One region of the Streptomyces bugieae genome, then DNA from elsewhere that is predicted to be linked to it. Evidence: riboswitches for the same ligand, from Rfam matches in the RefSeq annotation. Region 1 holds a riboswitch; the other holds the start of a gene.
What was found. A riboswitch is a leader RNA that binds a small molecule or an ion and turns the genes downstream of it on or off. The one in region 1 is predicted to bind glycine.
Positions count from the first base shown of each region.

Region 2: another riboswitch for glycine. It lies ahead of gcvP (aminomethyl-transferring glycine dehydrogenase); the one in region 1 lies ahead of gcvT (glycine cleavage system aminomethyltransferase GcvT).

Region 1 is NZ_JAZBJP010000016.1:6,570-16,836, forward strand. It holds gene V2J85_RS23140 (ABC transporter ATP-binding protein) at 1-137, opposite strand, end outside; gene V2J85_RS23145 (ABC transporter permease) at 134-1,144, opposite strand; gene V2J85_RS23150 (ABC transporter substrate-binding protein) at 1,223-2,977, opposite strand; gene V2J85_RS23155 (ABC transporter permease) at 3,083-4,081, opposite strand; gene V2J85_RS23160 (enhanced serine sensitivity protein SseB C-terminal domain-containing protein) at 4,542-5,339, opposite strand; gene V2J85_RS23165 (enhanced serine sensitivity protein SseB) at 5,460-6,263, opposite strand; gene V2J85_RS23170 (AAA family ATPase) at 6,399-7,142, opposite strand; glycine riboswitch at 7,366-7,461, shown strand; glycine riboswitch at 7,462-7,578, shown strand; gene gcvT (glycine cleavage system aminomethyltransferase GcvT) at 7,612-8,739, shown strand; gene gcvH (glycine cleavage system protein GcvH) at 8,870-9,247, shown strand; gene glyA (serine hydroxymethyltransferase) at 9,300-10,267, shown strand, end outside.
Region 2 is NZ_JAZBJP010000001.1:1,118,885-1,129,151, forward strand. It holds gene V2J85_RS05120 (DUF5999 family protein) at 297-491, shown strand; gene gcvP (aminomethyl-transferring glycine dehydrogenase) at 569-3,454, opposite strand; glycine riboswitch at 3,643-3,740, opposite strand; gene V2J85_RS05130 (PRC-barrel domain-containing protein) at 3,855-4,250, shown strand; gene V2J85_RS05135 (DNA polymerase IV) at 4,148-5,611, opposite strand; gene V2J85_RS05140 (MerR family transcriptional regulator) at 5,678-6,283, opposite strand; gene V2J85_RS05145 (bifunctional nuclease family protein) at 6,479-6,952, opposite strand; gene ftsR (transcriptional regulator FtsR) at 7,009-7,755, opposite strand; gene V2J85_RS05155 (FHA domain-containing protein) at 7,773-8,621, opposite strand; gene V2J85_RS05160 (DUF881 domain-containing protein) at 8,740-9,729, opposite strand; gene V2J85_RS05165 (small basic family protein) at 9,735-10,067, opposite strand; gene V2J85_RS05170 (DUF881 domain-containing protein) at 10,064-10,267, opposite strand, start outside.

The DNA.
Region 1 (10,267 bases):
TCGACGGACTTCACCAGGCCGTCGTCGGTGGGGAAGTGCACCTTCAGGTCGCGCACGTCGAGGAAGGCGGACGTCTGCGGTGCCGTGGTCGGGGTGGCCGCCGCGGTGGCGGTCCTGTCCTCGGAGGAGTCGGTCACGAGAGCCTCACCCGCGGGTCGACGGCGGCGTACAGAACGTCCACCACCAGGTTGCAAATGACGATGAAGAACGCGGCGAGCAGGGTGACGCCGAGGATGTTCGGCAGGTCGTTGGCGTTGATCGCCTCGACGGCGAAGGCGCCGACTCCCTTGAGCGAGAAGACCTGTTCGGTGATGAGCGCGCCGCCGAGCAGCAGGCCGAGGTCCATGCCGAAGACGGTGATGATCGGGGTGAGTGCGGCGCGCAGACCGTGCCGGACGACCACCTTGCGCTCCTGCAGGCCCTTGGCGCGGGCGGTGCGGATGAAGTCCTCGGCCAGCGTCTCCAGCATGCCGGCCCGGGTGAGCCGGGCGTAGAGCGCGGAGTAGAGGAAGGCCAGGGTCACCCAGGGCAGCACCAGGGTGCGGGCCCAGAGGAACGGGTTGTCCAGCAGCGGTACGTAGTCGCTGCGTTCGAAGATCGGCCACTGATAGGTGAACAGGGCCAGGGCCAGCGCACCGGTGAAGAACATCGGGAGGGAGACGCCGGCCAGCGCCACGCCCATCGCCGCACGGTCGAAGAACGAGCCGGGGCGCAGCGCGGAGAGCACGCCGGTGGCGACGCCGGAGACGACCCAGAGCACGGCCGCGCCGGCGGCCAGCGAGAGGGTCACCGGGAGCCGGGACTGGATCTCCGGCCAGACCTCGATGTGGGTCTTGAACGAGTAACCGAAGCACGGCACGTGGCACTTGGCCGCTTCCGGGCCGAACTTGTAGTCGACGCCGACGAAGATGCCCTTGAGGAAGTCCCAGTACTGCTCGTACACGGGCTTGTCCAGGCCGAGGTTCTTCTTCACCGCGGCGATGTCCGCGGCCGTGGGGGCCTTTCCGATGTACTGCTGGGCAAGCTGGTCGGTGCTCTGCCCGGCCAGTTTCGGCAGCAGGAAGAAGATGCCGAAAGTGACCGCGCTGACGATCAGCAGCAGGATCACTGCGCTGATCAACCTGCGGATGATGTACGAGAACACGGGGATGCGGCGTCGGCGCCGCGGGCCGGCCGGAACCGGCCCGCGGACACCAATGCCTTCACCTGCCTTCCAGGGCTGCTACTTCTTGACGCCGATGTTGAGGTAGTCGTACTGACCGCTGAAGGCCGAGGTGGACACCAGGTTGGTGGCCTTGGGCGAGCGGTACATCAGGACCTTGAAGTAGGTGAGCGGGACCAGCGCCGCCTGCTCCATCGTCTTCTTGTCGATCTCGGCGTACGCCTTCTCGCGGGCCGCCTTGTCGGTGTTGGCGATGGCCGTTTCGAGCAGCTTGTTGATCTCCGGGTCGTCCAGCTCGGACAGGTTCGTGTTGCCGGACTTGCTGATCGCCTTGCCGTTCAGGATCTGCTGCAGGTAGCCGTAGCCGGTGGGGAAGTCGGAGCCCCACTGCATCATGATCAGGCCGACGTTGTTCTTCTTGTTGAACTCCGGCACACCGGCGTAGTCCGAGAAGTACTTGCTCGTCGGGTACGACTGGATCTTGGCGGTGACGCCGATCTTCTTGAGCGACTCGATGACCGAGGTGGCCGCGTCGACCTCGTCCTGGCGGTCGTTGCGGGCCAGGATCGTGGTCGTGGTCTTGCCGGCGCCGCACTTGTCCCAGTGCTTCTTGGCCTCGCTCAGGTCGAGCTTGTCGCCGGTGTACTTCTGCGGGTACAGGTCGTACTTCTGGTAGCCGGCGATGTCGGTCGGCAGGACCGTGGAGGCCAGCTCACCGCGGATCGGGCCGCCGAGCGCGGTCTGCACGGCCTTCTTGTCGATCGCGTACTCGATCGCCTTGCGGCACTCGAGGTTGTCGAACGGCTTCACCTTGGTGTTGATCGCCGTGTAGACGAGGCGCTGGCCGAGCGCGTTGTCGGTGTTGGCCTTCTCGTCGGAGTTGGTCAGGAGCTGGGCCTGCGTCTGGCCGTCGACGCCGCGGCCGGCCAGGTCGACCAGGGTGTTGCCGGACTGGAGGTCCTTGTCGATCGTCGACTGGGCGACCTTCAGGTTCAGCACGATCTTGTCCGGGAGCTGCTTGCGCAGCGGGTCGGTCTTCGCCGACCACTGCGGGTTGCGGACCAGGGTGAGCTGCTTGCCCTCCTGGTAGCTCTGGAACTTGTACGAGCCGGTGGACAGCACCGACTTGGTGTAGTCCGCGCCCTTGTCCTTGGCCTGCGGGACCGGCGCGGTCTGCGGGGCGCTGACCAGGTAGTCGAACTCGGCGAACGGCTTCTTGAGGTGGAAGACGATCGTCTGGTCGTCGGGGGTCTCGATGGACTTCAGACCGGCCTTGCTCTTGTCCTTGTACGGACCCTTGTAGCCGCCGCCGTCGTTGTCCTTGAGGAACTGCTGGAAGTAGTTCGGGCCCAGCGAGAGCACGTCACGCGCGAAGTTGGAGCGCTCCACGGCGTACTTGACGTCCTGCGAGGTGACGGTGGAGCCGTCCTCGTACTTGATGCCCTTGCGGAGCTTGTACGTCCAGGTCTTGCCGCCGTCGCTGGGCTTGCCCATCGACTCGGCGAGGTCCGGGACCAGCTGGTTGCCCTTGGGGCCGGGGCCCGGCTTGAAGGTGGTCAGCGGGCGCGCGTAGAGCCGGCTGAAGTTGTAGATGAAGGCGTAGTAGGTGTTGCCCGGGTCGAACGACTCGGGGGCGTCGCTCATGGCGTAGGTGACCGTGCCGCCCTTGGCGTCCGAGGCGTTGACGACGCCCTTGGTGGCCGCGTTGGCCTCCCCTGAGCCCTCCGAGGAGCCCTTGCCCCCGCTGCAGCCGGCCAGCAAAAGGCCCGCACTGGTGATGGCCGCTATGGTCGCGACCGGAACTGACCTTCGCATGGTGGTCGGTGTCCCCTTCGTTCGGTCTTCGTACGGTCTTCGTTCGTCGAGAAACGTCACAACACAAAGCGCGGTGGCGGCTGGGGCGGGTTGCCCGCGGTGCCGTCAGCGGCTGCGCGGGTCCAGCGCGTCCCGCAGACCGTCACCGAGCAGGTTGAACGCGAGCACGGTGACGAAGATCGCGAGGCCGGGGACGATCATGTACTGGGGGTCGACCTCGTAGTACTTGACCGCCTGGTTGAGCATGCCGCCCCAGGAGGCCTGGGGCGGCTGGATGCCGACGCCCAGGAAGCTCAACGCGGCCTCGAAGAGGATGTTGGAGGGGATCAGCAGCGTCGAGTAGACGATGATGGGGCCCACCAGGTTGGGCAGCAGCTCCCGGAAGAGGATGAACGGTCCGCGCGCGCCCATGCCCCGGGCGGCGTCCACGAATTCCCGCTCGCGCAGCGACAGCGTCTGCGCGCGCACGATCCGTCCCATGTACGGCCAGTTGAAGAAGCCGATCACGAAGATCAGCACCGAGATGTGCAGCGGCAGGCCCTCCAGGCCGAAGGCGCCGCCCTGCAGCGAGGCGGAGATCGCGATGGCGAACAGCAGCAGCGGGAACGCCAGGAAGACGTCCATCATGCGGCTGATGAAGGCGTCCACCCGCCCGCGGTAGAAACCGGCGATCACGCCGAGCACGGTGCCGATGGCGACCGACAGCAGCGTCGCGCCGAACGCCACGATCAGCGACACCCAGGAGCCCTCCAGGACCCGGGCGAGCAGATCGCGGCCGAACTTCGGGTCCACGCCGAGCAGGTGGTCCCCGCTCATCCCGCCGAAGTCCCCCTTGGGCAGCGTGGTGTTGGGGTCGATCAGCGACTCGTTGGGCGCGTTGGGGTCCAGTCCGAGCAGGGCCTGCAGCGGACGGGAGAGCGCCGCGACGGCGATCAGCAGGATGACAACGATGGCACCCGCCACCGCGACCTTGTCCCGCCGGAAGCGCAGCCATGCGATCTGGCCGAGCGAACGCCCTTCGATGCGCTTGCTCGACACGCCCTCCAGCACCGCTTCCGGCTGCGCCTCGGCAGCCGCCCCGGTGGTCTCGATCGGTGCGGTCACGGTGCCTTTGACCCCTCTCGGCCGACGGTGGCCGGCCCCTGCCCGCCGCGGTAGCGGCCTGGTTCACGTCAATTGGTGCACTGCGGAGCAAGTCCGGTGATCCTCATGGGAGTTCACCTTGCGGAAGGAAGCGGTTCACCCGACGCCGACCGGAATGACGCTCGCACAAAGGACCGAGGCCCTTGTTGTTTCCGGAGTCTTCATCCCCTTCGCGATCAGTCACCAGCCCTGACAGGGAAAGGATGCGCAACTGTGATGTGCTCCACGACTTTCCGTTATACGGACACAAGTTCGGGCTGAGCGGAGCGAAGAGCCGCGGGAGAGCACCTCAACCGCGGGGCGTACGGGGCGAATTCACCACAAGAAACCTGCCGGAGCGACACGCTCCGACAGGAGAGACGGGCGGGGGCCACCCGGAGGGCGTCGTTGAGGGGTGGTGGTCGGGCGACGGGCGGGCCTGTCAGTAAGGGCGGGGGTAGCCGTAGCCGTACGAGGGCGCCGGCGGCTGGGCCGGCTGCTGGGTGTAGCCGTCACGGTCGAAGAACGGCCGCGCGGCGGCCCGCATCCACATGGCGACCGGGTCGTACTCGTCGTTCATCGCGACCGTGGAGACCGGCAATCCGTCCGGAACGGCACCGATCGACTGCTGGATCATCAACCGGGCGGAATCCACCGCCTGCGGGCCGGTGTCGTACAGATCCAGACCGATCGCCAGATACGGGGCGCCGAGCGCGGGCTGCACCCAGGCGCGGCGCAACGACCGTACGGCGGGCGTGCGATGGGCGTTCTGCGCCAGCAGCGCGTAGAACTGCGGGATGTCGATGACCGGATCGGAGATCCGCAGCGGGCCGGCGGGCAGCCGGTCGAGGCCGCCGGCGATCCGGCGCAGATCCAGCCACGGAATGCCGACTCCGCCGCCGGGAGCGTGCGGATTCAGCCACAGTCCCCAGCGGTCGGGGAAGAGCGCGGCGGCGATCTCCAGGCCGCTGACGACCTCGTGGTCGCGGTTCCAGCCGGAGGCGGCGAGTTCGGGCGCGGAGGTCACGCACGGCGCGTAACCGAGGCCGTCGACCTCCATGTTCCCGTACTGCGCGTCGGGCGAACCGGCCCGGCCGTGCCAGAGCAGCATCCAGACCTGGCCCGCGGCGAGTGCGTGCAGCAGCGCCTCGTAGGCGTCGTAACGGCCGGGCGAGACCTGCTGCAGCAGCTGCTCCAGCTGTCCGGTCGCCGGCGGCCCCTGATGCGCACCCGCACTCACGTGGTCCGTCCCTTCTCTCGGCAGGGCACGTGTGGGTGCGCCCGCGCGTCATCCAACCAGCTTAGGGCTTGCCGATGGTCCAGGGCCGGAAGGCCGCGGCCTCCGCGACAACGGCGAACCCTAGGAGTGCTCGCGCGAGTAGAACGGCCGTACCCGCTCCAGCATCCAGTCGGCGACCGGGTCGCCCTGGGCGAGGTCGAGCATGACGAGCTGCACGGGCCAGGGCACCGGCACCGCGCCGAGGGCCCGTCCCAGGCCCGCGAGCACCGCGTCGCGGGCCGATCCGTCGTGCAGCGCCTCGGGGACCGTAGCGACCTGGACACCGACGAACAGCGCGGGCGTGTCGCCTTCGACACTGGCCAGGACACGCCGGGCAGTCAGGACAATTCCGACGCCGGAGAACTCCAGTCCGGCGGCGGCCAGGAAGTCCACCGGCTCGTCCTGCCAGTCCGGTTCGAAGAGCCGCACCCGGCCGCCGCTCGGCAGTGCGCCGGTGTCCGGTTCCTGACGTCCCGAGCGGCACAATTCGGCCACCGCGGGCGGCGGTACCGGGACGCCGACCGTCCCGTCCGGGTTCACCACGATCCCGATCTTCGGCGGCAGCCCGCGGGCGAACTCCCGGGCCGGGGCGACGGTGAAGGACATGTGCGAGCCGACGACCCGCAGGAACTCCTGCTCGGAGCTGTAGACCGGGACGTAGGCCAGCCCGCCGATGTCGACGGTGGGCAGGTCCAGCCCGGCGGTACCGAGGCCCGCGCCGTCCGGGCCGCCGCCGTTGGGCAGCGGCACCCACACCCGGCTGCGGCCCAGGACCTCGACGATCCGGCCGCCGGCGCCGGGATGCCCGACCGACGCGGCCAGCACCTCTTCGAGCTCGTTCGCCGGCCAGGCCAGCTGCGGTATCCCCTGCTCCGGAAAGTTCATCTGCATCCACCCGTGTTCCACACCGCACTCCGCGCTTTCTGGCCCATGACCCTAGACGAGGGAAGGCCGGTGCCGCGCGTACGGTGCCGGGTCCCGCCGCGACGAGCGGCGGCGCGGGCGAAGGGGCGGCATCGGTCAGCGGAAGGTGAGGGTTTCCAGGGCGCTCGCCGCGCGGCGGTCCAGCAGCACGGCCGAGGCGAATCCCCGCGGCAGCCGGGCCGCCTCCGCGCCGCCGACCAGCCCGGCCACCGCCCGGCGGTGCCGGGCGAAGGCGTACCCCGACACCCCGCGGCCGCGCGCCTCCTGGCCGGCCCGGGCCACCTCCGGTGCCACGTCGAGCAGCACGAGGTGCAGCCCGCGGCCGCCGCGGCCGGCCGCCCGGGCGATCCACCGGCGCACCCACGCCAGCGTCCCGCAGTCGTGCACCACCACGCTGCGGCCGGAGCGCAGCGCCCGGCCGAGCGCCAGATAGTGCGCGGCCCGGACCAGCGGGCGGTACAGGCCGTAGGGCAGCCGGCGCAGCCGGCCGCGCTCCCAGCGCTCGCGGACGTCCTGGGAGTCGATCCGGTGCACCTCGGCCCCGCCGCCGTCCAGCGGCGGCACGACGCGGTGCATCAGGGTGCTCTTGCCGCTGCCCGGCAGGCCGGAGACGACCACCAGGTCACCGGGCGGGAACCGCAGCTCGGCGGCGGCCCGGGCCCGGCCGGCGCCGCGCAGGTCCACCACCCGCGCGCCGCGCCCCGGCCGGACGACCGGACGCGCCGGGCGCCGGGCCCGGGGCGCGGCGGCGCGGACCGTCACCGGCTCGGCGGCGCGGACCGCCACCGGCTCTTCGGGTCCGGCCCCCGATGTGGCCGCGAGTGCCGCGTCCCTGTGCATCGTGATCACCCTCCCCGTCCGGGTTGCGGTCCGGCCCGAGGCCGGTTCCCTACCCGCAGAGTGTCAAGAAAAGGTAATGGCCATCAAGGTGATTGTGCGATCCGCCCACGTCGGGTGCGGTGCGGCGACCGGGCCTCCTGTATTCGGCGATCCCGTGCAATGATGTGCGCGCCACGTGCACATCTCGGTTCACCCGTGCACCGCCAACTCCATACCGGCCGCTTGAATCCGCGCGGGAGAGTCCCCGGCCGCCACGGCGGGGCGCCGAAGGAGCAAGTCCTCCCTTGAATCTCTCAGGCCCCTATACCGCGCGGGCGAGGCAGATCTGAAAAGCGAGCCCGGCCCGGCCCACGGGGCGGCTCCACCCAAGGTGCAAACCGGGCCCGTTCGCGGGCTCCCGGTGAACCTCTCAGGTTCCGATGACAGATGGGGAGAACGTCTTGTCACCCCTGCCTGGGAGCCCAGAACCATGACTGATGCCCCCCGCCGCACGGCGCTCGATGCCACGCATCGGGCACTCGGCGCGACCATGACCGACTTCGCCGGCTGGGACATGCCACTGCGCTACGGCAGCGAGCGCGACGAGCACGTCGCGGTCCGCAGCCGCGCCGGCCTCTTCGACCTCTCCCACATGGGCGAGATCACCGTCACCGGCCCGCAGGCCGCCGACCTCCTCGACTTCGCCCTGGTCGGCAACATCGGCGGGGTGAAGACCGGCCGCGCCCGGTACACCATGATCTGCAACGCCGAGGGCGGCATCCTCGACGACCTGATCGTCTACCGCTTGGCCGACCAGGAGTACATGGTCGTCGCCAACGCCTCCAACGCCCAGGTCGTGCTGGACGCGCTGACCGCTCGGGGCGGCGGCTTCGACGCCGTGGTCCGCGACGACCGGGACGCCTACGCGCTGCTCGCGGTGCAGGGCCCGGAGTCCCCCGGCATCCTCAAGAAGCTGACGGACGCCGATCTGGACGGGCTGAAGTACTACGCCGGCCTGCCCGGCACGGTCGCCGGCGTCGAGGCGCTGATCGCCCGTACCGGCTACACCGGCGAGGACGGCTTCGAGCTGTTCGTCCGGCCGGCCGACGCGGTCGCCCTCTGGGAGGCGCTGACCGAGGCCGGCAAGGACGTGGGCCTGGTGCCGTGCGGGCTGTCCTGCCGGGACACCCTGCGCCTGGAGGCGGGCATGCCGCTGTACGGGCATGAGCTCACCACCGCCATCACCCCGTTCGACGCCGGCCTGGGCCGGGTCGTGAAATTCGAGAAGACGACCAACAACGGCGACTTCGTCGGCCGCGCCGCGCTGGAGGTGGCCGCCGAACGCGCCGAGGCCGCCCCGCCGCGCAAGCTGGTCGGGCTGATCGCCCAGGGCCGCCGGGTCCCACGCGCGGGCTACCCGGTCGTCTCCGCCGACGGCACGGTGATCGGCGAGGTCACCTCGGGCGCCCCCTCCCCCACGCTCGGCCGGCCGATCGCCATCGCGTACGTCGACGCGGCCTACGCCACACCGGGCACCGAGGGTGTCCACGTGGACATCCGTGGAAGCCATGAGCCGTACGAGGTCATCGCGCTGCCCTTCTACAAGCGGCAGAAGTAACGGTTCGTCCCGGCGGACCGGGCGGCGGCGCGCCACCGCGCGTCTCACTGTGCAAGACGCTCCCCCCGGACTTCGTCCGGGGAGGTGCCCCCATTCACGATCACACCCTCGCGTACAGGAGAATCGAGCCATGAGCAACCCCCAGCAGCTGCGCTACAGCAAGGAGCACGAGTGGCTGTCGGCCGCCGAGGAAGGCGTCTCGACGGTCGGCATCACGGAGCACGCGGCGAACGCGCTCGGCGACGTCGTCTACGTGCAGCTCCCTGAGGTCGGCTCCACGGTCACGGCGGGCGAGAGCTGCGGTGAGCTGGAGTCGACCAAGTCGGTCAGCGATCTCTACGCGCCCGTGCACGGCGAGATCGTGGAGATCAACGAGGACGTCGTCAACGACCCCTCGCTGGTGAACTCCGCCCCGTTCGAGGGCGGTTGGCTGTTCAAGGTGAAGATGAGCGACGAGCCCGCCGAGCTGCTGACGGCCGACGAGTACGCCGCGTTCATCACCGAGTGAGCCACCCCGCCCGGAAGTGCTCTGCGCCCTCCGACCCCTCCAGGAAAGACTCATGTCGCTTCTGAACAGCTCCCTGCACGAGCTCGACCCCGACGTCGCCGCGGCCGTCGACGCCGAGCTGCACCGCCAGCAGTCCACCCTCGAAATGATCGCCTCGGAGAACTTCGCTCCCGTCGCGGTCATGGAGGCCCAGGGCTCCGTCCTCACCAACAAGTACGCCGAGGGCTACCCCGGCCGCCGCTACTACGGCGGCTGCGAGCACGTCGACGTCGTCGAACAGATCGCCATCGACCGCATCAAGGCCCTCTTCGACGCCCCTTACGCCAACGTCCAGCCCCACTCCGGCGCCCAGGCCAACGCCGCCGCCATGTTCGCCCTCCTCAAGCCGGGCGACACCATCCTGGGTCTCAACCTCGCCCACGGCGGGCACCTGACCCACGGCATGAAGATCAACTTCAGCGGCAAGCTCTACCACGTCGTGCCGTACCACGTCGACGAGAAGACCAACCTGGTCGACATGGACGAGGTCGAGCGCCTGGCCAAGGAACACCGGCCCAAGCTCATCGTCGCCGGCTGGTCCGCCTACCCCCGCCAGCTCGACTTCGCCGCCTTCCGCCGCATCGCGGACGAGGTCGGCGCCTACCTCATGGTCGACATGGCCCACTTCGCGGGTCTGGTCGCGGCCGGGCTGCACCCGTCGCCCGTCCCGCACGCCCACGTGGTGACCACCACCACCCACAAGACCCTCGGCGGTCCCCGCGGCGGCGTCATCCTCTCCGCCACGCCCGAGATCTCCAAGAAGATCAACTCTGCCGTCTTCCCCGGTCAGCAGGGCGGTCCGCTGGAGCACGTCATCGCCGCGAAGGCGGTCTCCTTCAAGGTCGCCGCGTCCGACGAGTTCAAGGAGCGCCAGCAGCGCACCCTGGAGGGCGCCAAGATCCTCGCCGAGCGCCTGGTCCAGGACGACGTCACCGAGCACGGTGTGTCGGTCCTGTCCGGCGGCACCGACGTCCACCTCGT
Region 2 (10,267 bases), on a different contig from region 1:
GACCGTGCCCCGTGGCCCTTTCCGGTCACGGGGCGCGCTGGCGTGCTCACCCGCGCGGGCTAGCCCGCGGATACCACTGCCAACCTCCTTGGAGCGGAGAGCACTTGGGAGCAACCGCCCGCACGGGTGACGCGTCGATATCGAGTGAGTACCGCTGCTGCGAAATCCCTGCGGAATCCCCTCCGTAGGGCAACACTGGGACCGACCGAAGAAACGGGGGAGCGGCCATGGCCATCTCATCGAGCTCATCGAGCCGCACGACGACGTTCACCACACCGCAGCGAAAGACAACTTCCATGTGTCAGCACCAACCACCTTGCCCCTCAGCGGATTCCACCGACCGGGAGGCCGCACACCTTGTGGCACACCACCCGGAGCAGGGCTGGAGCCTGCTCTGCAACGGCGTCCTGCTCTTCGAGGACACCGGTGAGCTGCTGCCTGACGGGCAGGTCATCGCCCCGCACCGGGCCCGGGTCACCGCGGCGGCCTGACCCCGCGCACCCGGTAGAACCACCAGGGCCCCCGGCAGAACGCCTGCCGAGGGCCCTTGCTGTTGCCGTGGAACGGCTCAGCCGTCGTACGCGTCCAGCGGCGGGCAGGAGCAGACGAGGTTGCGGTCACCGAAGGCGCCGTCGATGCGGCGAACCGGCGGCCAGTACTTCTCGGCCGCCACGACACCGGCCGGGAAGACGGCCTCCTCGCGGGAGTACGGGTGGGTCCACTCGCCGCCGAGCGCGCCCGCGGTGTGCGGGGCGTTGCGCAGCGGGTTGTCGTCCTTGTCCCACTCCCCCGTGCCGACCTTCTCGATCTCCGCGCGGATGGCGATCATCGCGTCGCAGAAGCGGTCCAGCTCGGCGAGGTCCTCGCTCTCGGTCGGCTCGATCATGAGCGTGCCGGCCACCGGGAAGGACATCGTCGGCGCGTGGAAGCCGTAGTCGATCAGCCGCTTGGCGACGTCGTCGATGCTCACGCCGGTCGCCTTGGTCAGCGGCCGGACGTCGATGATGCACTCGTGCGCCACCAGGCCGCCGGGGCCGGTGTAGAGCACGGGGTAGTGCGGCTCCAGGCGCTTGGCGATGTAGTTGGCGCTGAGGACCGCGACCTGGGTGGCGCGCTTGAGGCCCTCGCCGCCCATCAGGCGGACGTACGCCCAGGAGATCGGCAGGATGCCCGCGGAGCCCCAGGGGGCCGCCGAGATCGGTCCGACGCCGGTCTCCGGGCCCGCGGTGGGCTGCAGCGGGTGGTTGGGGAGGTACGGCGCCAGGTGGGCGCGGACGGCGACCGGGCCGACACCGGGGCCACCGCCGCCGTGCGGGATGCAGAAGGTCTTGTGCAGGTTGAGGTGCGAGACGTCGCCGCCGAACTTGCCCGGCTCGGCGAGGCCGACCAGCGCGTTCAGGTTGGCACCGTCGACGTAGACCTGGCCGCCGGCGTCGTGCACCGCGGCGCAGATCTGGGTGATGTGCTCCTCGAACACGCCGTGGGTGGAGGGGTAGGTCACCATCAGGACCGCGAGCTCGTCACGGTGCTTCTCGATCTTGGCGTGCAGGTCGTCGGCGTCGACCTCGCCGTCCTCGCCGGTCTTGACGACGACGACCTTCATGCCGGCCATCACGGCGCTGGCGGCGTTGGTGCCGTGCGCCGAGGACGGGATCAGGCAGACCGTGCGCTGCTCGTCCCCGTTGGCGCGGTGGTAGGCGCGGACCGCCAGCAGGCCGGCCAGCTCGCCCTGGGAGCCGGCGTTGGGCTGGATGGAGACCTTGTCGTAGCCGGTGACGGTGGCGAGGCGCTCCTCCAGTTCCTGGATGAGCGTGAGGTAGCCCTGCGCCTGGTCGGCCGGGGCGAAGGGGTGCAGCTGGCCGAACGCGGGCCAGGTGACCGGCTCCATCTCGGTGGTGGCGTTCAGCTTCATCGTGCAGGAACCGAGCGGGATCATGCCGCGGTCCAGCGCGTAGTCCTTGTCGGCGAGGGTGCGCAGGTAGCGCAGCATCGCGGTCTCGGAGCGGTGCTCGTGGAAGACCGGGTGGGTGAGGTAGTCGTCGGTGCGCAGCAGCGACTGCGGAAGCGTTTCGTCGGTGGTCGCGTCGAGCTTCTCGATGTCGGCCTGCACGCCGAAGGCGGCCCAGACCCCGGTCAGCTGGGCGCGGCCGGTGGTCTCGTCGCAGGCGATGCCGACCAGGTCCGCGTCGACCTGGCGGAGGTTGATGCCGGCCTCGCGGGCGGCGGCGACGACCTCGGCGGCCCGGCCGGGCACCCGCGCGGTCAGCGTGTCGAAGTACGCGCCGTGGACCAGCTCCACGCCACCGGCCCGCAGGCCCTCGGCGAGGATGCCCGCGTAGCGGTGGGTGCGGCGGGCGATGGTCCGCAGGCCCTCGGGGCCGTGGTAGACGGCGTACATGCCGGCCATGACGGCCAGCAGCACCTGCGCGGTGCAGATGTTGCTGGTGGCCTTCTCACGGCGGATGTGCTGCTCACGGGTCTGCAGGGCGAGCCGGTAGGCCTTCTGGCCGTCGGCGTCCACGGAGACGCCCACGAGGCGGCCGGGGAGGCTGCGCGCGTACTGCTCGCGCACCGCCATGAAGCCGGCGTGCGGCCCGCCGAAGCCCATCGGGACGCCGAAGCGCTGGGTGGTGCCGACCGCGATGTCCGCGCCGAGCTCGCCGGGCGAGGTCAGCAGGGTCAGCGCGAGCAGGTCGGCGGCGACGGTGACGACCGCGCCGAGCTCATGGGCGCGCTCGATCAGGGCGCGCGGGTCCCGGACGGCACCGGAGGCGCCCGGGTACTGCAGCAGGACGCCGAAGACGCCGCGCTCGGCGATCTCGGCGGGGATGCCCTCGGAGAGGTCGGCGACGACGACCTCGACGCCGGTCGGCTCGGCGCGGGTCTCGATCACGGCGATGGTCTGCGGCAGGCAGTCGGCGTCGACGAGGAAGACGCCCTGCTTGACCTTGCCGACGCGGCGGGAGAGCGCCATCGCCTCGGCCGCCGCGGTGCCCTCGTCCAGGAGGGAGGCGCCGGAGGTGGGCAGTCCGGTCAGCTCGGCGACCATCGTCTGGAAGTTCAGCAGCGCCTCCAGGCGGCCCTGCGAGATCTCCGGCTGGTAGGGGGTGTACGCCGTGTACCAGGCCGGGTTCTCCATGACGTTGCGGAGGATCACCGGCGGCGTGAACGTCCCGTAGTAGCCCAGGCCGATCATGGAGGCCAGCACCTGGTTGCGGTCCGCGAGGCCGCGCAGCTCCTGGAGGACCTCGGCCTCGGTACGGGCCTGCGGCAGGCCGAGCGCCTCCGCGCTCCTGATCACATCGGGTACGGCGGTGGCGGTGAGCTCGTCCAGCGACCCGAAACCGATGTGCGCCAGCATCTTGGCCTGCGCCTCGTGGTCGGGGCCGACGTGCCGGGCTTCGAAGGGGGTGCCGCGCTCCAGCTCGGTCAGGGAGATGCGGTTGGTGGTCATCTGCGGGGGCCTCCTGGTCGGTACGACCTACGAGGGGCACCACGGCGCGGGTGCCCGGACGGCCTCCCCCTCTGTCATCTCAACCTGAGAGCTTCACCGGCCCGCGCATGGCGGCCCGGCTTTCACCGTCGGTGAGGAGGGGTCCCGGAGCTGTGCCTTCCGCGGCCCGCCCTGCTTTCCAGAGTGACCTCGTCCGTGCGGTACGTGTGCCTGAGAGATTCCGGGGAGGATTTGCTCCTTCGGCGCCCTGGTCGCGTACGACAAAGGACTCTCCCGCACGGGTTCTGCGGCCATTCGCCAGCCTACCAGCGCGCCACTCGAAGGATCCTTCGAGTGGCCGGGGCATGAAATGTGCCGTTTGGTAGTTGTCACAGGGCAGTTGCGACCAATTGGAGGGGCCGTGCAAACCGATATCGATCCCCGGAGCCTGATCGGCCGCAAAGCGTTCGACCGTAACGGCGCGAAGATAGGCACCATCGACGAGGTCTATCTGGACGACGCGACGGGGGAACCGGAGTGGGCAGCCGTACGCACCGGGCTCTTCAGCCGGGACGCGTTCGTCCCCCTGGAGCCCAGCAAAATGGTCGGCGAGAGCCTGCACATCCCCTACGACCGCAAGCTGATCAAGGACGCCCCGGACTTCGGTGTGGGCCGCCATCTCTCCCCTGAGCAGGAACTCCAGCTCTACCACCACTACCGCCTGGATATCTCCTCCCCCGACTCCGACGCCGCGTCCCCCGGCAATTCGGGCACCTCCGACACCGACTTCGGCAAGATCGCCGGATCGGAGGACTGATCCGCCGCGGGCCCCCCGCCCACCAGCGGCAGGGGCTCCCCCGGCCGCAGCGCCGGATCCTCGACGGCAAAGGTCCGCACCCTCCCTGGTGCGGACCACGGCGTCTCGAAGCGGACGGTCACTCTCCCCAGCCCGCTGCCCTGTACCCACCCGGCGCCGTACTCGTCGTGGACCACGTCCACGCCCGGATGCCAGCGGCGCGGCCGCTCCTCCTCGGGCGCCTCCTCGGCCGGCTCCGCCCCGGCCCGCTCCTCCGCGGCCCGCGCCAGCTCCTCGGCCTCCCGCTCCGTCGTGAGCTGGGCGAACAGGTCTTCCTGGGTGAAGTCGGCCAGCCCGCTGACCCCCACGCCCAGCAGCCGGACGCCGCCGGTGGTGTCCACCAGCTCCAGCAGCCGCACCGCGGCCTCCCGGATGACCGCGGGGTCGTCGGTCGGCCCGCGGAGCGTCTCGGAGCGGGTCAGCGTCGAGAAGTCGTAGTTGCGCACCTTGATCACCACCGTGCGCCCGGAGCGCCCGGCCGCCCGCAGCCGCTGGACGCAGCGGTCGGCCAGCCGCAGCACCTCCATCCGCACCCGCGTCCGGTCGGTCAGGTCGACCTCGAAGGTGTCCTCGACGGAGATGGACTTGGCATCGCGCTCGGCCACCACGGGACGGTCGTCCTGCCCCAGGGCCATCGCGTACAGCCCGGCGCCGTGCGCCTTCCCCAGGAGTCGTACCAGCTCCGCCTCGCCGGCCTCCGCGGTCTCGGCGATCGTGTGGATCCCGGCCCGGCGCAGCGTCTCCGCCGTCGCGGGCCCCACCCCGGGCAGCGTCCGGACCGACATCGGGCCCAGCAGCTCCCGCTCGGTACCGGGCGGAATGACCACCAGGCCGTCCGGCTTGGCCTGCTCGGACGCGATCTTCGCCAGCATCTTGGCGCCGGCCAGCCCCACCGAGCCGGTCAGCCCGGTCGCCGCCCGGATGTCGCGCCGCAGCTGCTCCCCCACGGCCCGTACCGCGGCCGTCTCCGGGGCCACCCCGCCCGCCTCCAGGTCCACGAACGCCTCGTCCAGACTCAGCGGCTCCACCAGCGGCGACAGGGCGTGCAGCAGCCCCATGACCGTTTCACTCACCTGGCGGTACAGGGTGAAACGCGGACTGAGATACGCGGCGTTGGGGCACAGCCGGCGCGCCTGGGCCGTCGGCATCGCCGAGCGCACCCCGAAGACCCGGGCCTCGTACGACGCCGTGGCGACCACACCGCGCGGCCCGATCCCGCCGACCACCACCGGTTTCCCGCGCAGGCTCGGCTTCGCCGCCTGCTCAGCAGAGGCGTAGAACGCATCCATGTCCAGATGCAGGATCGTCGGCGCGGGTCTCACATGTCCGATGCTGCCGCATGGCACTGACAATCGACCCGTCGCCGGGCCGGGGCCCGGGGGCGCGGCTCAGCCGGCCCGGTTGCGCCGCCGCGCCAGCTCGTCGTGCGGGTTCTTCCCGACCAGCGTCTCGCCGGTGTCGACGCGCTCACCGTGCAGCTGCGAGAGGGCGCCCTCCACGTCCCGCCACACCACGCCGACGGCGATCCCGAAGACCCCCTGGCCGCCCTGGAGCAGGTCGACGACCTGGTCGGGTGAGGTGCACTCGTAGACCGTCGCGCCGTCGCTCATCAGCGTCATCCGGGTCAGATCCGCCAGCCCCCGCGCGCGCAGGTGCTGGACGGCGGTGCGGATGTTCTGCAACGAGACACCGGTGTCCAGCAGCCGCTTGACGATCTTCAGGACGACGACGTCCCGGAAGCTGTAGAGCCGCTGGGTGCCGGAGCCGTACGCCGGCCGGATGCTCGGCTCCACCAGGCCGGTGCGTGCCCAGTAGTCGAGCTGCCGGTAGGTGATGCCCGCTGCCGCGCACGCGGTCGGGCCGCGATAGCCGATGTCCTGCGCCTCGCAGTCCCCCGACACCGCCGCGGCCGGTGCCGGGGCGCGGTTCGCCGTTGCCCCCGCGTGGAGCGGCAACGCCCCTTCCGCCGCCATACCGTCGCCGGTGATTGCCACGCCGCCCTCCGTCCTCCACGTCCCGGACGGGACCTGCCATATCGACGGTATGCAGTCACTCGGGGTGCGTCAACGATCGCCGCGCTCGCCACGCCGAGTGATAATCACCCTACGAGTGGTTTCTCGTGACCTCGCGTGGGGAATGGCTAAATAGTTTGGCCGGAATCAGACCCTTCGCCCGTCCGGCCGCACCGGCTACTGGCTGTTGGTCCCGAAGTCCTCGGGTGAGATCTGGTCGAGGAACTCGCGGAACTTCTCCACCTCGTCCTCCTGCTCGTCCGGGATCGCGATCCCCGCGTCGTCCAGCACACCATCGGTGCCGAAGATCGGCGTTCCGGTGCGCAGGGCCAGCGCTATCGCGTCGGACGGACGGGCACTGACCTCCACCCCGCTGGCGAAGACCAGTTCCGCATAGAAGACCCCCTCGCGCAGGTCGGTGATGCGGACCTGCGTCAGCTCCTGCCCCACCGCCTCCAGCACGTCCTTGAAAAGGTCGTGCGTCAGCGGCCTGGCAGGGACCATGCCCTGCTGGGCGAAGGCGATGGCGGTGGCCTCACCCGGCCCGATCCAAATGGGCAGGTAACGGTCGCCCCCCACCTCCCGCAGGAGCACGATCGGTTGGCTGGAAGGCATTTCCACCCGGACACCCACGACGTCGAGCTCGTTCACACAGCAACCCTAGGACGTGCCCGGCAGGTTTGGGTAGTCGGGCACTCTTTTGCTCACTACGGCCGGCCCCGCAGCGCGCTCTGGACCAGCGCCGCGTGCAGCCGTACGGAGAGCGTGGCGAGCTCCCTGGCGGTGGCCTCGGCATGGGCCCTGGTCTGCGGATTACGGTGCCGCCGAAGGGGTGCAACGACCTGCTCGACCAGGCCCGCCTCGCGCTCCGCGGCCGCCTTGACGACCCGCAGATGCCGTGGTTCGAGGCCGAAACCGCCCAGGTCGGCGACAAGTTTGGCGACCGTGACGGCCTCGATGTCGTATCCGCCGTCCGCATGGGGGACGATGAGTCCGTACGACTCCCAGTCGGCGAGCGCCGCCTCGTCCACCTCGGCGGCGGCCAGCAGCTCGGCCCGGCCGATCCGGGCAGCCGTGGGGGTGTCCTCGCCCGCTTCCGGGACGCCCTCGATCAGATCGCGGGCAGGTGCGGCGGGCGCCGGCAGCGCGACCTGCTCACCGCGCTCGATGGCGTCCAGATGCTCGCGGATGACCTTCAGCGGCAGATAGTGGTCGCGCTGCATCCGCAGGACGTTCGCCAGCCGCTCCACGTCGGCCGGGGTGAATTTCCGGTACCCGGAAGGCGTGCGCTTCGGCTCGACCAGCCCCTCGGCCTCCAGGAAGCGGATCTTGGAGATGGTGACCTCGGGGAATTCCTCGCGCAGCTGGTTGAGCACCGTGCCGATGCTCACCGGCCTGCCGTCCGAGGAGGCGGTGCCGGAATCTCCGGCACCGCCTTTCGGTGTATGGCGCATGTGCCTTCCCTGGCCGGTCAGATACCGGCGCCTCGCTGGCTCGCGTAGAAGACCAGGCGGTACTTGCCGATCTGGACCTCGTCGCCGTTGGTGAGGGCGACGGAGTCGATGCGCTCACGGTTGACGTAGGTGCCGTTCAGGCTGCCGACGTCGGAGACCGTGAAGAGGCCGTCCGGGCCGCGACGGAATTCCACATGGCGACGCGAGACCGTCACGTCGTCGAGGAAGATGTCGCTCTGCGGATGCCGGCCCGCCGTCGTCAGCTCGCTGTCCAGCAGGAAACGGCTGCCGGAGTTCGGACCGCGGCGGACGATGAGCAGCGCCGAACCCAACGGAAGGGCGTCGACGGCCGCCTGGGCCTCCGGGGACAGCGCGGGCGAGAGGTTCTGGCCCGTCGTCTCCGAGTCGTAGGCCTCGAGCCCCGAGATGGAGATCGTCGACGTCGTCTCGGACGCCCGCTCGGGCTGCGCGCCCGCACGCAGCGGCGCGCCGCAGTTGGAGCAGAACCGGCTCGCCTCGGCGTTCCGGTGCCCACACCTCGTACAAACCGGCAAGGCTGGACCTCCGCCCGTGGGTGCGGCTGATGGTTCCTGGGAACCTATGCGGGCGGCACCGGAGGGGTCAACAGAACCCGCGCCGTGCCCCCCGGACGGACCGCCGACCTCGTCACGGAAGAGCGGACGGTTCTCGGCCGCGCCGCTCTCGTCGGCCCGGCCCGCGGCGCGATGCCGCGCGGAGCCGCTGCCGCCCTCCTGGCGCGCGCTCTTGCCGAACAGCTTTCCAAACAACTTCACGGGCGATTCCCCTTGAACGAAACAGACCCGCCCGTGGGGCAGGACGAACCCTCGATGCACACACCGGCCCATCCGGACATCCAGTGAACGTCCGTGGCCTCCAGACAGTTTCCACCACACACCACACGCACGGTGCGTCGACCCCCCGCTACCTCATGCCCTCCTGGGGCACTCGACATACCTGTACGCCTCACTGCGATGACGACCGAGCGTAGTCAGGCCGCTTCGCCGCTCGCAAGGCGTCCACAATGATCTTCTTTTCTCGGGTCACAGACACCTTGGCCTGCTCCTTTTCCAGTGTCTGGACCACTCCGCCGGGGATGTTCAGCGCCGGTTCCAGATCCTCCGGCTTGCCGATGACCTTGAAGCGGTACGGCTGCGTGACGCGCCTGCCGTCGATCTCCACCCCGCCCCGGACGTCCGAGAGGGAGGTGTTCGCGACGACCCGGACGTCATTGACCTGGATCGCCTCGGCGCCGGCCGCCCGCAGCTCCTGGATGGTGTCCAGCAGCTTGTCCGCCTCCACGGAGTGCGTCGGGTCGTCGATGGTCAGGTTGATGCCGGGCCCTTGCGCCGCGACGGTCCCGGCCAGCACGCCCAGCTGCTGTTCCTTCTCCACGGTCTGCTTACGGGCCTCCTCGGCCTGGTCCGAGCTGTTCGCCAGCTCGGTCTTCTGCCCTTCCAGGCGCCGCTGTTCGTCCGTCAACCGCTGGGAGCGGTTGTCCAGCTCGTCCAGGATGCGCACCAGGTCCTCCTGACGCGCACCTCGCAGCGCACTGCTGTCACTCGTGGAACGTACCTGAATCGCCAGGCCGAGGCCGAGAATGAACAGCAGCAGGGCGACGATCAGTTGAGCCCGGGTCAACCGCGGCGGCCACAGGCTCGCCACCAGCCGCTCACGACCGGTCTTCGGGCGTTCCGCGTCCCCGTCGCCGGTGTCCGCCGCCGGGGCCGAGGAGTCTGCCCCGTTGTCCGGCTTCTGTCCAGTCGTGTCCGGTTCCTGGCTTTCCGCGTCGTCCGCGGACTTCGCCGGTTCCGGGGTGCTCCGGCTCTCCGGCGGCATCGGCTGCCGGCCGGCCGAGCCGTGTTCCTGCTCCCGCTCCGGCTCCGGCTTCTGCTCCGGTCGTTCGGGCCGCTGCTCCGGCTTCTGCTCCGGCTCAGGGGTCTCGTCCGTTGCCATCCGCCTCACGCCCGGAAGACGTGCCGGCGGATCGCCGCGGCGTTGGAGAAGATGCGGATGCCGAGCACGACCACGACACCGGTGGAGAGTTGGGCACCGACGCCCAGCTTGTCACCGAGGAAGACGATCAGCGCCGCGACGACCACGTTCGACAGGAAGGAGACCACGAAGACCTTGTCGTCGAAGATCCCGTCCAGCATGGCCCGCAGACCTCCGAACACGGCGTCCAGCGCGGCGACGACAGCGATCGGCAAGTAAGGCTCGACCACCGTCGGCACCACGGGCCGAACCACCAGCCCGACCACGACTCCCACGATGAGGCCCAGTACGGCGATCACGATGTGCCCTTCCCTGTGTCGGCGCCGTCCGGCTTGGCGGCACCGGCCTGCGGCTTTGCGGTACGTACGATCAAGCTGGGCGCGGGCGGCAGCGTCAGCTCGCTCTCGGCGGAAATCCTGGCGCGGACGCCGTAGTTCTCCTGCAGAATGTGCAGGTACTGACCGTCGGCGCTGTCCTGGAACGCGGTGCTCAGCCGCTG